DNA from 2 places in the Photobacterium kagoshimensis genome. Region 2 is predicted to be linked to the other one. Evidence: riboswitches for the same ligand, from Rfam matches in the RefSeq annotation. Region 2 holds a riboswitch; the other holds the start of a gene.
The links. Region 2 has a riboswitch for cobalamin ahead of L4C35_RS17395 (cobalt-precorrin-5B (C(1))-methyltransferase). Riboswitches for the same ligand answer to the same signal wherever they lie in the genome.
Positions count from the first base shown of each region.

Region 1: another riboswitch for cobalamin. It lies ahead of L4C35_RS19530 (TonB-dependent receptor domain-containing protein); the one in region 2 lies ahead of L4C35_RS17395 (cobalt-precorrin-5B (C(1))-methyltransferase).

Region 1 covers NZ_JAKJSO010000022.1:96,262-103,616, forward strand. The annotation lists gene nudE (ADP compounds hydrolase NudE) at 1-365, shown strand, start outside; gene cysQ (3'(2'),5'-bisphosphate nucleotidase CysQ) at 379-1,212, shown strand; gene sthA (Si-specific NAD(P)(+) transhydrogenase) at 1,283-2,698, opposite strand; gene fabR (HTH-type transcriptional repressor FabR) at 3,032-3,664, shown strand; gene L4C35_RS19520 (YijD family membrane protein) at 3,687-4,058, shown strand; gene trmA (tRNA (uridine(54)-C5)-methyltransferase TrmA) at 4,137-5,243, opposite strand; cobalamin riboswitch at 5,390-5,607, shown strand; gene L4C35_RS19530 (TonB-dependent receptor domain-containing protein) at 5,645-7,355, shown strand, end outside.
Region 2 covers NZ_JAKJSO010000018.1:129,536-136,890, reverse strand. The annotation lists gene L4C35_RS17420 (amino acid permease) at 226-1,413, shown strand; gene L4C35_RS17415 (LPP20 family lipoprotein) at 1,789-2,385, shown strand; gene L4C35_RS17410 (tetratricopeptide repeat protein) at 2,390-3,277, shown strand; gene L4C35_RS17405 (hypothetical protein) at 3,255-3,779, shown strand; gene L4C35_RS17400 (histidine phosphatase family protein) at 4,245-4,889, shown strand; cobalamin riboswitch at 4,986-5,182, shown strand; gene L4C35_RS17395 (cobalt-precorrin-5B (C(1))-methyltransferase) at 5,367-6,587, shown strand; gene L4C35_RS17390 (precorrin-8X methylmutase) at 6,584-7,237, shown strand; gene cbiE (precorrin-6y C5,15-methyltransferase (decarboxylating) subunit CbiE) at 7,237-7,355, shown strand, end outside.

The sequences.
Region 1 (7,355 bases), on a different contig from region 2:
TAGTACGGGAATATGCTGCGGGCACGGATCGTTATGAGCTCGGCTTTCCTAAAGGTTTGGTTGATCCTGGCGAAAGTGCGGCAGAGGCGGCTAACCGAGAGTTAAAAGAAGAAATTGGCTTTGGGGCGCACACCTTGACGCCATTAAAAGAAGTGGTATTAGCCCCCTCATATTTCTCAAGCAAAATGACCCTTTTCCTTGCCCAAGGTTTATACCCAGAGCAGCTAGAAGGGGACGAGCCTGAACCGTTGGAGTTAGTGCGTTGGCCTGTCAATCAAGGTGAAGAGTTGATTAGTCATCTCGACTTTGCTGAAGCACGCAGTATTACGGCATTGTTCTTAGCCTTAAAACAGCTGGCTGATTAACAAGGAGTTTGCGATGGAATTGTCGAACCTTATCCCTTCAGTGATAGAAATTGCCCGATCGTCGGGTCAGGTAATTCTCGATATTTATCAGCGTGGTCAGTTTGAAAAACAGATCAAGCAAGACAATACACCAGTCACTAGCGCCGACTTGGCTGCCCATAAATTGATCATGGCGCAACTCTCAGAGTTAACGCCAGATATCCCTGTACTGTCAGAAGAAGATGCAGCGATTCCCTTAGCGGAACGCAGTCAATGGGATCGCTATTGGCTTGTTGATCCTCTGGATGGTACGCAAGAATTCATTGCTGGCAGTGGTGACTTTGCCACTATCATTGCGCTGGTAGAAAATAATCAGCCTAAGATGGGGGTCGTCTATGCGCCTGTTTCAGGTGTGACCTACTATGCTTACCAAGGCAAAGGCGCATGGAAGATCACCCCTGATGGTGAGACCTTCCGCATAGCCACCCATAAGCATGAGCGACCTACGCAATCTATCGCGGTTGCGATCAGTCGTCGTCAGAATATCCAAGCGATCACCGACCGATTAGACCCTGCGCTGAATTATGACTTAGTGCCATTGGGCTCTGCGGCACTCAAAGCCTGTCTCGTCGCCGAAGGCGCAGTAGATTGCTATTTGCGCTTAGGGCCAACAGGTGAGTGGGATACGGCTGCGACCCAGTGTATTGTTGAAGAAGCGGGAGGGCGAATTTTGAATACGCATTTAACGCCACTGTCTTATAACGAGCGAAATACGTTAGAGAACCCAAACTTTATTACATTAGGGGATGAGCACTTACCGTGGGATAAGATCCTGACACCTGATGATCGTATGATGAATGCGGAGTAATACCGCGAGTTAACTATTTGCATAAAACGGAGCCTTTGGCTCCGTTTTTGTTTTTACCAAAACAGCTTGGTCAGAACAGACGATTAAGGCCATTCAAGGCTGCCACACGGTAGGCTTCGGCCATGGTTGGGTAATTGAAGGTGGTATTCACAAAATAATCGATGGTATTGCCATCCCCTTTTTGTTCCATGATCGCTTGGCCGATATGTATGATCTCAGCGGCACGCTCACCAAAACAGTGGATCCCCAGGATCTCTTTGGTTTCACGGTGGAACAGAATTTTTAAGCTACCCACTTCCGTCCCTGCTATTTGGGCACGCGCGAGATGCTTAAATTGAGACCGCCCTACTTCATAAGGAACTTTGTCTGCCGTCAGTTGTTGCTCGGTTTTACCTACTGAACTGATTTCAGGGATGGTGTAGATCCCGGTTGGGATATGATCGATTAAGCTGCCTTGGGCTTCCCCTTTACTGATCGCTTGCGCGACATAACGCCCTTGATCGTAAGCAGCGCTGGCAAGGCTAGGGTAGCCAATGACATCACCGACTGCATAAACATGTTCGACATCGGTACGGTAGTTTTGATTAACCTTGAGCTGGCCGCGAGAGTCTGGGGTTAACCCCACTTTGTCCAGGTGCAGCCTGTCTGTGTTACCGGTACGGCCATTGGCATACAGTAAGCAGTCAGCCCGCATTTTCTTGCCAGATGCTAGGTGTAAAATCACACCATCTTCGGTCCCTTCAATCCGCTCATAGGTTTCACCGTTGCGGATCATCGCGCCGCTATTCCAGAGGTGATAAGAGAGGGAGTCTGAAATCTCATTATCTAAAAATTCCAATAAGCGATCGCGGGTATTAATTAAATCTACTTTGACCCCCAACCCACGGAAGATGGAGGCATATTCACTGCCGATCACGCCAGCGCCATAAATAATAATATGGCGAGGATCGTGCTTGAGCTGCAAAATCGAATCGCTGTCATATACTCGCGAGTGATTAAAGTCGACATCTGTAGGCTGGTAAGGCCGTGAACCTGTGGCTATAACAAAAGTATCGCCACGGTATAAATCATGGCTACCGTCTTTATTACGAACTTGTACCGTATGGCTATCAACAAAGCTGGCTTCACCAAAAAGAATGCTGCACTGATTACGGTCGTAAAACCCTTGGCGCATACGGGTTTGTTTATTTACGACATCTTGAGCATGGCCTAAGATCTGGCTGAAGGTGCTATGCAGACTTGAATTGTTTTTGCAGTACAGTGGGTTTTGGTTGAACTCGATAATTCGGCTGACTGCGTGACGAAGTGCTTTTGAGGGGATGGTTCCCCAGTGAGTACAACCGCCACCGACGCTATCTTCGCGCTCAATAATAGCGACATTGAGACCTGCTTTGGTTAGCCCCATTGCAGCCCCTTCACCACCTGGGCCGCTACCAATTACGATGGCGTCAAAATGCTGGGCGGTTTGTCGGTTTTTCTTTGTCATGGGCTTGGCCTTTATTATCATCCATGCAACATTGCCATAGCAGCAGTGTAACCCTGATTGTGCTGGTGGAAAATCAGTTGATGGCCATAGCTCGGTAACGATCACGTTGTCAGCGCATGCAAACTAACCTTGCAAGTCTCCTTGACGAAAATATGCTACTTTGTGAGCCAGTAGTTAAAAGTGACAAATGTCGCTTTGATTCAGTTTAAGTCAGGACTTACTATGGTCTGATTAATTTCATAAGAGCCTAATCGAAAGATCAGGATTCTCGCTGAACTGGTAATAAAAACCGCGTATAGTTGCAGCAAAGAGTATTAGAGAACCAATAGATTCATGGGTATTAGGGCTCAACAAAAAGAAAAAACCCGTCGCTCGCTTATTGATGCTGCATTTAGCCAGCTTTGTGCTGATCGTAGTTTTTCCAGTTTAAGTTTGCGTGAAGTTGCACGCGAAGCGGGGATAGCTCCCACCTCTTTTTATCGACATTTTAAAGATATGGATGAGCTTGGCCTTACCATGGTTGATGAAGGTGGTTTGATTCTGCGTCAGCTGATGCGTCAAGCTCGCCAACGTATTGCCGAAGAGGGAAGCGTGATCCGTACTTCGGTCGAAACCTTCATGGAGTTTATCGAAGGTAGCCCAAACGTATTTAGGTTACTGTTACGTGAGCGTTCAGGCACTTCGACCGCCTTTCGTGCTGCAGTAGCCCGTGAAATTCAACATTTTGTGGCGGAACTTGCCGAGTATTTAGAGGCCAAAACAGGGGTGACGCATGAAGAAGCGTACACCCAAGCGGAGGCGTCAGTCACATTAGTATTCAGTTCTGGTGCAGAAGCACTGGATCTAGACAGTCATGCGCGTGCTGAGCATGCCGAACGGCTGATCATGCAATTACGAATGATTGCAAAGGGTGCCTATTGGTACCGCAAAGAGCGTGAGCGTCGTGAGCTCAGGCAGAAACTCTAACCTTATTTTGCTGGTGAAGAATATGAACAAGGAACAAGTAAAAGCTGAACGTAAAACATTGATTTTGTCTTTGTTAGCGGGTTTATGTGGCAATGCAACGCTGGCGGTATTTACGTCAAGTGCCGTTGCCTTCTCCGTTTTTCCTGTGATCGCTTTTGCCTTGGCAGTGTACTGCCTATACCAAGAATACTTAACCAAACCTATGTCTGAAGGCACGCCTGCGATTGCATTTGCTTGTTTCTTAGTGGGTGCATTTGGCTACTCATCTTTCCTACGCGCACAAATGCCAGAGATGGGGTCAAACTTCTTACCACTGATGATTTCTCTAGGCTTGTTGTTCTGGGTAGCGGTGAAACTAGGTGTGATGGGCAAGAAAGACGAAGCGGCAGCTTAAGCGCTTATTCGCTCAAAAAGGTAATAAAAAAGGCGCTGAGAGCGCCTTTTTTGCATCTATTGTTCGCTACTGTCGCGTTTATTTGCGCTCTAGTAGGACACCCGCCTCCATATGATGGGTGTAAGGGAACTGATCAAACAGTGCAAAGCGCGTGATATTGTGCGTTTCGCTCAAAATGGCCAAGTTATCTTGTAGCGTTTCAGGATTACATGAAATGTACATAATACGTTCGTAACCTTGCACCATGCGACAGGTGCCTTCATCCATGCCTGAACGTGGCGGATCAACGAAGATGGTATTACAGTTGTAGCTTTGTAAATCCACGTTTTGATCTTTTAGGCGGCGGAACTCACGTTTGCCTTCCATTGCATCGGTAAAATCTTCCGCAGACATACGAATGATTTGTACGTTATCAATGTTGTTTACCGCAATATTGTATTGTGCTGAATCAACCGACGGTTTGGCTAACTCTGTTGCGAGTACGCGGTCAAAATTTTGCGCCAGCGCCAATGAGAAATTACCGTTGCCACAGTAAAGCTCAAGCAGATCACCTTCACTTTCTGCTGTGCAGTCAACAGCCCACTCCAACATCTTCTGCGCTACTTCACCATTTGGTTGAGTGAAGCTGTTTTCAACTTGCTTGTACGTTAGAACGCGATCGTGCACTTTCAGCTTTTCGATAACGTGCTCTTGGTCGAGAACAATCTTTTGTTTACGAGCACGGCCGATGAAGTTCAGGTTAAAGCCTTCATCATTTAAACGCTGCTTTAACGCTTTTGCTTCAGCTTCCCACTCTTCATCCAGTTGGCGGTGATAAAGCAGTGATACCAGAATCTCACCGCTTAATGTGGACAGAAAATCCACTTGAAACAGTTTGTGACGCAGCGCTTTAACAGGCTTTAATGCATCGACCAGAAGTGGCATTAAGTCGTTAATTAGACGGCTTGCTGCTGGAAATTGATCGACACGGTATTTCTCACGCGTTTCTTGATTGAACATGACGTAGTAAAGATCTTCACCTTCATGCCATACGCGAAACTCTGCACGCATGCGGTAGTGCTCAGCAGGAGAGGCAAAAACCTCAAGCTCAGGCGTCTCAAAATCTGCGAAGATATTTTGAATACGTTCTGCTTTTTCATCCAACTGAAGTTGGTAATCAGCGGGATTGATTGCGGTGGATGCCATTTGTTTGCCTCAAACTGCTCAAATTAAGAGCGGAGATTTTATTGCATTGTTGGGCGATGTCCAGCTTTGAGGCCGAGAAAGTGTCAAAGCTGGTGCTTATTTACTGCTAAGCATAAACAAAGCTAGACAATTAATGTTGAGCTTACTAGCATTCGCGATGCGCTGGTTTGCCATAATGGCTAGGGAATACGGTGGAAATCCGTAACTGACGCGCAGCGGTAATAGAGAACGAAAGCACATGGACGTTGTTCCAAACACTGTTTTGTCTATTTAGCTCAGCAATAGATGAAATGGGAAGTTGTTGCCGTAGGCGGTGTAAACCTTGCTCTTAAGTCCGAATACCAACCAGTGCTTCGAAGCAATGTGCTTAGTAATAAACGCGACTTAAGGTATCCAATCTAATGAATAAAACGCTCTTAGCAGTGGCGTTAGCCCCTCTATTTTTCCAAAGTCAGGCTTTTGCGACCGAAACATCAACCGATGATGTGATGGTGGTAACAGCAAACCGATTTGAACAACCTCTTTCTTCTGTTTTAGCTCCTATCAGTGTTGTTACACGTGAAGAAATCGAAGCTATCCAAGCCAAAGCGCTGCCAGAGGTATTGCGCCGTTTACCGGGTGTTGAAGTTGCACAAAATGGTGGCTTAGGACAAAACGCTTCAGTTTATATTCGTGGTGCAAATAGTAACCAGACACTAGTGCTTGTTGATGGTGTACGAATTAGCTCGTCAATTGGTGGTGGTGTTAACTTTAACCGCTTCCCTATTGGTTTAGTTGAGCGTGTTGAAGTTATTCGTGGTCCTGGTGCTGCAAAATATGGCTCAGATGCTATTGGTGGTGTGATCAATATTATCACTCGCTCTCAGCAAGGCGATGACACTAAGCAAATGACATTAGGCGCTGGTAGCCGTGCATATAAAGAAGCGAACTTTGTTGCTAAATCTGATGTGAGCGATACCGGTCATTTACAGGTGGCCGCAGGTTTCGTTCAAACGGATGGCTATAATGTGCGACCACAGCCAGGTAAGAACGATGGTGTAAAGCACGGCTACGATAGCAAAAATGCACTAGTGGGTTATGAGCACCAATTATCTGACAACACTAAAGCCTATGGCTCAGCGAGCTGGTATGAGAATGAAGCTGAGTACGATAGCTATGGTGTCAAAAACTTTGGTTATGTGCGAAACCAGAATGTCACCGCGCAGCTTGAACACCAAGCAGCAGCATGGCAAACGCAGTTTAGTACGAACTACCAAGATACCCAATCACGTAATTACAGCCAGAGTGAGGGTAAAGATAAGGCGAGTACTCGCACAAATTCCGATATGTTCAATGTGCAGTGGGCGAACCTTTATCAGCTAACCGATATGTTACAACTGGGGGGCGGTCTTGATTGGCGCCGTGAAAAGTTAAAAGATGATGCGTTAAGTTATGGTTCAAAACATAAGCTAGCGGGTGAAAGTCGTAATAATTACGGTGGCTATGTTTCAGGTCTAATGGAATGGAACCAACTAACAGTTGAAGGTAATGCTCGTTACGACAAGCATGATAAATACGATAACTACGCGACGTGGTCTTTAGCAACTGCCTACCAAATCAATGAGCAGCACCGTGTTCGAGCGAGCTATGGCACGGCATTTAAAGCACCTACGTATTCTGATTTAGCGTCTAAGCCTGAATTGATGCCTGAAGAGTCTAAAAACTTCGAGCTAGGAGCATCGGGTTATTATGATTTTATGCAATGGAATCTTGCGGCTTATGATAACAAGGTTGATAACTTAATTATTTGGTATAAAGGCGCAGACGGTAGATTTAATTCTGATAATGTCGATGCTCGAATTAAAGGCATTGAGTTTGATGTTCAGTTTGCGACGGGTATTGTAAATCATACGGTTGTTGCTGATTTTAAAGATCATAAAGATGCGAAAGATGTTCAGCTAGCACGCCGTGCAAAACAAAATTATAAGTGGATTAGTGATGTGGCATTTGGGGATGCTACGGTAAGTTTAACTTACTTATATACAGGTAAGCGTTTAGATCTACCGACTACAGCTCCTACAGATGATAGTTACTTGCCAGCAACAAGTCTGTGGGATTTATCGACAACGTATC
Region 2 (7,355 bases):
TCTGGCTGTGCCACTAATTCACAATCCTCAATTTCAACTACCTCTTCTATTGCTTTAGAGCGATTTTATCACTTCTCGTTTATGAAGCGCTTTTGCGCGTAACGCTAATGGTTTAAGCAACCCATCGCTTAACAATTAATCTTATTCTGCAAGCTGTACTACAAAATGACCAAACTGGTATTGCGCAGGAAAAAACGAGAACAAAAACGCTTTAAGGAACACATTGTGAATATAAAAATCATGGGCAGTGCTTTGATCATTGCCGGTACTGCACTAGGTGCAGGTATGCTTGCTATCCCTATGGTATTGGCGCAATTCGGCCTGCTTTGGGGCACATTATTAATGTTGGTAATTTGGTCAGGTACGACCTACGCCGCATTACTTTTACTGGAAGCCAGCATCAAAGCGGGTGGCGGTTTAAGTATGAATACCATTGCCCGAAAAACACTGGGTAAAGGTGGCCAAGTGGTTACTAACGGCCTGCTTTATGCGCTACTTGTTTGCCTATTAATGGCTTACATTATCGGTGCTGGCGATTTAGTGAAGAAAATGGCAGCGAGTGCAGGGGTAGAACTTACTATGCTGCAAACGCAAATTGCTTTCACGCTTATTGCAGGTGTCGTCGTGGCGGCAGGGACGGCGGTAGTGGATAAGCTGAACCGTGTACTGTTTGGCATGATGCTTGTTGTACTGGTGATGACTTTATTCTCGCTAGTACCGTCTATTTCTATGGAAAACTTACTAACAGTAACAAGTGATAGTAAAGTTGACCTGATTAAAACCAGCTCTGTGTTATTCACAAGCTTTGGTTTTATGGTGGTAATTCCATCTTTGGTGACTTACAACGAAGGTGCGTCTCAAAAGCAACTGCGTAATATGGTGGTGATTGGTTCGCTTATCCCATTATTCTGCTACTTACTTTGGCTATACGCAGCAGTAGGTAACTTAACCGCTGATCAGTTGGTCCATTTTGCTAACGTTTCTGAGTTAATTGCAGCTTTGGGCACTAAGTACAGCAGTATTCATACGATTCTGTCGGTGTTCACAGGTCTTGCGCTTCTAACATCATTCCTTGGTGTCGCTATGTCGCTTTACCACCAAAATGAAGATGCGTTTAAGCAAAATCGCGCTGTAACTTATGTATTAACCTTCATTTTCCCTTTGATTGGTGCCTTGTTAGCAGCCGATCAATTCCTAGCTGTATTAGGTTATGCAGGTATTATCCTTGTCTTCCTCGCGATTTTTGTGCCAATGGCAATGACGGTGAAAGTACGCCAGCAGGACAGCTGTGGTAATGGTGAGCAGTTGCTGCAAACAGAACAAGGTACATTGTACCAAGCATCTGGCGGTAATATGGCACTTGGTCTTAGCTTCTTGTTTGGTTGTTTTTTGTTGATGGCTCAAGTGATCTAAGCAATATATAGCGTCATTTAACATTACGTAATAGAAGGCATACTTAGGTATGCCTTTTTTGTCGGTGTAAAAGAGCTCTGTAAACAATACGGCAATAAGTCATTATAGATTACTTATATTTACTATGATTGGTTTGACATAGAATTATGCGTTAGGTATATTATACGCATCATGACGCATTGCTATTTTTATTGGTCTTAATTGTGAGTAAAAATAATGAATTTTCATTAAAACGCGGTTCAATTGCTTTGTGTTTTGTGTCAAACTTCTAGTGTTTAGTAATGCATCAAGTATGTGAATGCTTGTTGTTGCTTAGCGTCGAAATAATAATATTAAAAATACTTAATTAATAATTGTTTAGTGGTAGACATTGATATGAATAAAGTTTTGTTAAAGCTAATGGTTGCTCTTGGTGTAGTAACTATGGTCGGTTGTTCGAGCATTGAAACAGCGGAAGACATTCAAAAAGCAGATTGTTACTTCCCTGACATGCCGTCAAAAGAAGCACCAAAATGGATTTGTGAAGTAACGCCTCAAGGTTACGAAATCATTGGTGTGGGTTACGCGAAAAAAAGCGTAGCAGGCTCAAGCATTATGCGCGAAATCGCATTGAACAATGCACAACAGCGTTTAGCCTCACAGTTAGAAAATAACATTAAAAGCAAGTTTGATGCGGTAACAAGACAATCAAGCACAACCACTAAAACCGTAAGTGACGAGCACGTTTCTGAAATGGTAGAAATCACCATTAACAACGTTGTTAGCACTGTTGTTCGTGATGCGCGTGTGATGACAACGTTAACATCACCAAGCGGCGGTATGTACACTTTAGTTGCAATGACCAACGATGCTTACCAAGCAAACATGGCTGCTGCTATTGAAAAAGCACGTAACGATGAAATTTGGAACAAACTAGACTCAGAACAAGCGCAAGAAGCAATGAAGAAAGCGTTAGTATCTTTAGAGGGTTAATAGTATGAAAGCGATGATGAAAAGCTTGTTAGGCTTGACTGTACTTGCTGCAACGCTATTAACATCAGGTTGTGCTTTTTACACTGAAGTGGGCTCAACCATTGCAGCGCCAAGTAACAAAGGTATTAATTACAAGCAAATGGAAGTGAACAACTTCTCTTCTTCTGAAAAAAGCAAAGGTCCCGTTTTTTCGAAGATGCTGCGTAGTAAAATCCGTGAATACGGTTATGTTGACCCAGCAAGTAAAGCGCTTGGCATAGTTGTTACTGGCGAGATCAGCTGGGACAAAGATGAATCGACATGGAAAGAAGAAGTGAAATCGGAAGATGGTAATTACTTCCGTTACTACGCAAAGCGCACGCGTTCAGCGACAGTCACTTACTCTGTGAAAAAGAATGGCCATGAAATTACCTCTGGTAACTATTTTAGCCAATCAAGTAGTGAGAAAAATGACCTAGATAGCATAGGTGCAGCGCACGCGAAACTGCAAGGTTGGGATAGCATGAACAACTCGATTTTAGAAGACCTTTCAGTTCATGTTGCTCAAGATCTAACGCCACACCAGAAGTATATTACGGTTCGCTTACTAAGCGGTGATGATGAAAGCATTGATCTTGCGAATGAATATGCGCAGCGTCAACGTTACGATCAAGCTTATGCCATGTATCAGCAAATAGCGCAGGCATCACCTAACGTTGTTGATCAGGCGATTGCAACCCACAACATGGGTATGATTAAATTCCTTGAGAGTGAATTTAAAAATGCTTACAAGCTGATCAAGCAAGCAAATGTGATTGATCCAAAAAACATGGAAATCTTAGACTCGATTCCTATGGTTGAAAACTACTTCCAAATGAGTAAAAACCACGATGAACAAATTAAATCTGCTTAGTGCAGCAACAGCATTACTTTTACTTGCTGGCTGTGCATCTGAGCCGAGTGTGACCGTTCACGTTCCACCAGCAAAATCGAAAATCTTTGGTGATGTAAGCTCATGTGAAAGCCAGCTACAGCTGCATGTTATTCATGAAACCGATGCCGCAGGCGAGCGTATTTATGTTACGTCTGAGCAAACCGTTGTGGTGGCAGGGGGGGATCGCGATAGCATTACCACACTTGAAGAAGCAGCCCGTGACCGTGCGCTATCATTAGCTGTGATGGAAACAAATGGTGTCGCTATTGAGAAGCACTTTACCCAAAATGAAACTGTGTTAGACCGCAATGGTTCACAGTCATCATACGGTGATGTGCAATCTTGCTTAACCAGTAAGGCTGTTGGTGTTGGTGTGGCTCAGCTTCGTCATTGTGATACTAAAACGCTGCCTTCACGTCACATGGAAATGACTTGTGTTGTAGATGTGAAAGTGCCAAAAATGAAAGTGGAACGCATGTAACCATAGTTCGACTGCTCGCTGTGTAATAACATCGCGGTGATATTAAAACCAAGTGCTTGCCACTTGGTTTTTTTTCATCGAAACAATACTTAGCTAAGACTATGACGCAATGGGTTTTGTCATGGATGTAGTAAAAAGTAAACAAAAGACTGAATTTTAGATACACGAAATTCGACAATATACCAAGTATATTATCGTAGCTGTGGTTGAGAGAGGAATAGGGAAGGCGAGTTTGACCGAACTATGGCCTTCCACTAGTGTAAGCCTTTAAATGACCAAAAATAAAGGGCTTACGGGCTTTTCACTGAGTACGAAAAAGTGAAAAGCGGCAATAAGTTTGCTTGGGCTGATAATACCGACTTTGTTTGATCGCGGCTATACCATTGCCTTATGCTGTTTTCGAAGAAATACACTAAAGTGTAAACTTATTATTACAGGTTCAAGGTGGCGCCGATAAAACAGCAAATGAAGATAAATGATAATAAACCGTCTGTTCGGCTTGTTATGGTGCGCCATGCGCAAACTGAGTGGAATCTTGTTGGTAAGTTACAAGGTTGGCGAGACAGTCGCTTAACGATTGAAGGTCGAAAGCAGCTCGCCTGTTTGATATCAACAAGCCAATGCTGTCGAAAATACCCCGCCGATATTGTGTATTCAAGTGACCTTGGCCGAGCTCTGGCGTCTGCTCGTATTATTTGTAACGAGAGTGGCGGTCATATCGTGCCAGATCAACGCCTGCGCGAAAGAAGATTTGGTATTCTCGAAGGTAAGCAAAAAAATGAATGTGTTGACGGTTTTTTACATACTCAACACTGGTTAGCTTATCAAAGCCGTTATGAAAAACGACTGGATGCGTACGATACGATAGCGACAGGTTTATTAGCAGAGAGTGAGCTCATGTTTGAGCGGCGAGTAGCCGATTTTTTACAGACTTTGGTCAGTCGACACGCAGGAAAAACAGTTTACGTGGTGAGTCACGGCGAGTGGATTCGCTGCGCATGGAATATTGTCAATGGCCGAGTATCGTGGTCATACGGAGAAGGTATTCCCGTGAATACAGCAATGAAAATATTTGAGCTAATGCCATCTCAGCTTAATTTAAGTGAATGAAAAGTAAATATTAGTGTTGATAACTAGAGGTATATCATTAAACTAGTTCGATAATAAACCACATAATAAGTAATGTCATTCCAGCTTGAATACTGAGTGACCATGGTGAGAGATAATCGCAGCAAAATAGCCTTTATCAGCCATGCAGGGAATCAGGTGAGAAACCTGAGCTGTACCCGCAACTGTAAGCGATGAGTTTTAACAAAGCCACTGAGTAATGACGATATTATTCGGGAAGGGGTTGAAGCGGTTTAGTCGTTAGTCAGGATACCTGTTACTTCATTCGCTTCCGAATTCTGAGCGGGGATACTCAGCATCGTACCTTCCAGCGATTTCTCTATCGTTGCGTTCGGCTATTCGGGGGTAATTGTATTTGAACCCCAGTAATGGATGTCGAGCTTTTCGCAAAGCTAAACAGCATTACCACTATGGAATGGTAAGGCGCTATGGCGAATCATAAAAATTGTGGAGCGAGCTTTGGTCACCAAGGTTAAGCGCTCAAAAAAACGCACCGATTTACGTTCTGGTTTTACGACTGGTGCTTGTGCTGCGGCTGCCAGTCGTGCCGCTGTTCATGCTTTGCTGACAGGGCAATCTCTGCCGTTTATTTCTATTACTTTGCCTAATCTTGAATCGGCTACCTTTGCTATTGCACGACTTGAATACCATTGCGATGGTGTACTTGCTGGGGTTATTAAAGATGCAGGCGATGATCCTGATTGTACCCATGGCGCTGAAATTCAGTGCTTTGCGCAATGGAGCGACCAATCAGGCATTTTACTTGATGGTGGCGTTGGGGTTGCGCGAGTAACCTTACCAGGGCTGGAGTTACCCGTTGGCCAGCCTGCGATAAACCCTGTGCCTCGGGCTAATATCCTCGATATGGTGCAGCTCGAATGGAACCTAAACGCTGATGCCAAATCACGTAATTGTTGTCAGCAAGGTATCGTGCTAGAAATTCGTGTACCTGATGGTGAAGAACGCGCCAAAGAAACCATAGGTCCTCGCCTCGGGTTAATCGGCGGCATTTCTATTCTTGGCACGCGTGGCACGGTCAAACCTTATTCCACCTCTGCTTTTTCTGCTTCAGTGCGCCAGTCTGTGCAAATTGCTAACGCGAATCAACAAAATCATGTTGTGCTCACGACGGGGTCTCGCTCCGAAAAATCCGCTATGGCAATGCTGCCGCAGTTAGACAGTATCTGTTTTATTCAAGCGGGCGATTTTGTCGGCGTTGGTTTACGTGCTAGTAAGCGTTATCACGTCCCAAAAGTAACGGTTGTCGCCATGATAGGCAAGCTAGCCAAAATGGTGGCTGGTCACATGATGACACATGTCTCAGGCCGTGCCATCGACTTTCAATTATTGGCAGATCTTGCGATTCAAAGTGAGTGCGCAGCTGAACTGTGCGAGCAAATAAGAGATGCGAATACGGGCCGCCATGTTTTAGATTTATGGCGTGAAACGTCCCCTCAAGCTTTTTTAGATTTGCTATGCCAACAAGCAGCGGAACATGCCGCAGTATACGTTGATCATTATCTTGATATCGAATTTCGATTAATTGATTTTGATGGTCGCTTATTGGCCATGCACCGCTCGCCATCTCATCATCACATGCTTAGTGACAGCACAAGCAAAAGCAATATTCATATTAAAAGTGCGCAAGTATCCCCCTCAGCTCATAAGGACATACCATGAATAAGATGCAGCAAATGACTGCACAAGGTCGACAAATCGAAAATAATTCGTTCGCGATTATCGACCATGAAATAGAAGCCTTTCACGGTGGGCATTCGTTCACACCTGTTGAATGGAATGTGGTGCGTCGCGCCATCCACACCACGGGGGATTTCGAATATGCCCAGCTCTTTCAGTTCAGTGATAATGCGGTGAGTTTGGGTATTCAAGCCCTACAAGCGGGGGCCCAAATTATTACCGATGTCACCATGATTTCAACGGGACTGAGCCAGCAGCGTTTATCAGTACATGGTAACCAAGCGCACTGCTTTATCAGCCACCCGACAGTGATTGAACGGGCCAAAGCCAGCGGTGAAACCCGAGCCATACAAGCGATGCAATATGCCCGAGATGCTGGTGTATTAGATGGCGCTATCATTGCTATTGGCAACGCGCCGACAGCCTTGTTTGAAATTTTACGTATGGTGGAAGCCGGCGAGGCTAAACCTGCGCTCATCATAGGTATTCCTGTTGGTTTTGTGAAAGCGGAAGAATCAAAGCAAGCATTGACTGAACAAAGCACTATTCCTTATATCGCCAGTGTGGGACGCAAAGGGGGAAGCCCATTAGTGGTTTCAACGATTCATGCTTTGCTGATGGAGTCGGTCTAATGCTCAGTGGTGATATTGCCCCTTCTGAGCTGCCAGCGATCACGGTTGTGGGTGTGCCTGAAGATGGTTGCATGAGCTTAACCAGCCGTGCGGTAAACGCGGTAGCGCAAGCTAGGGT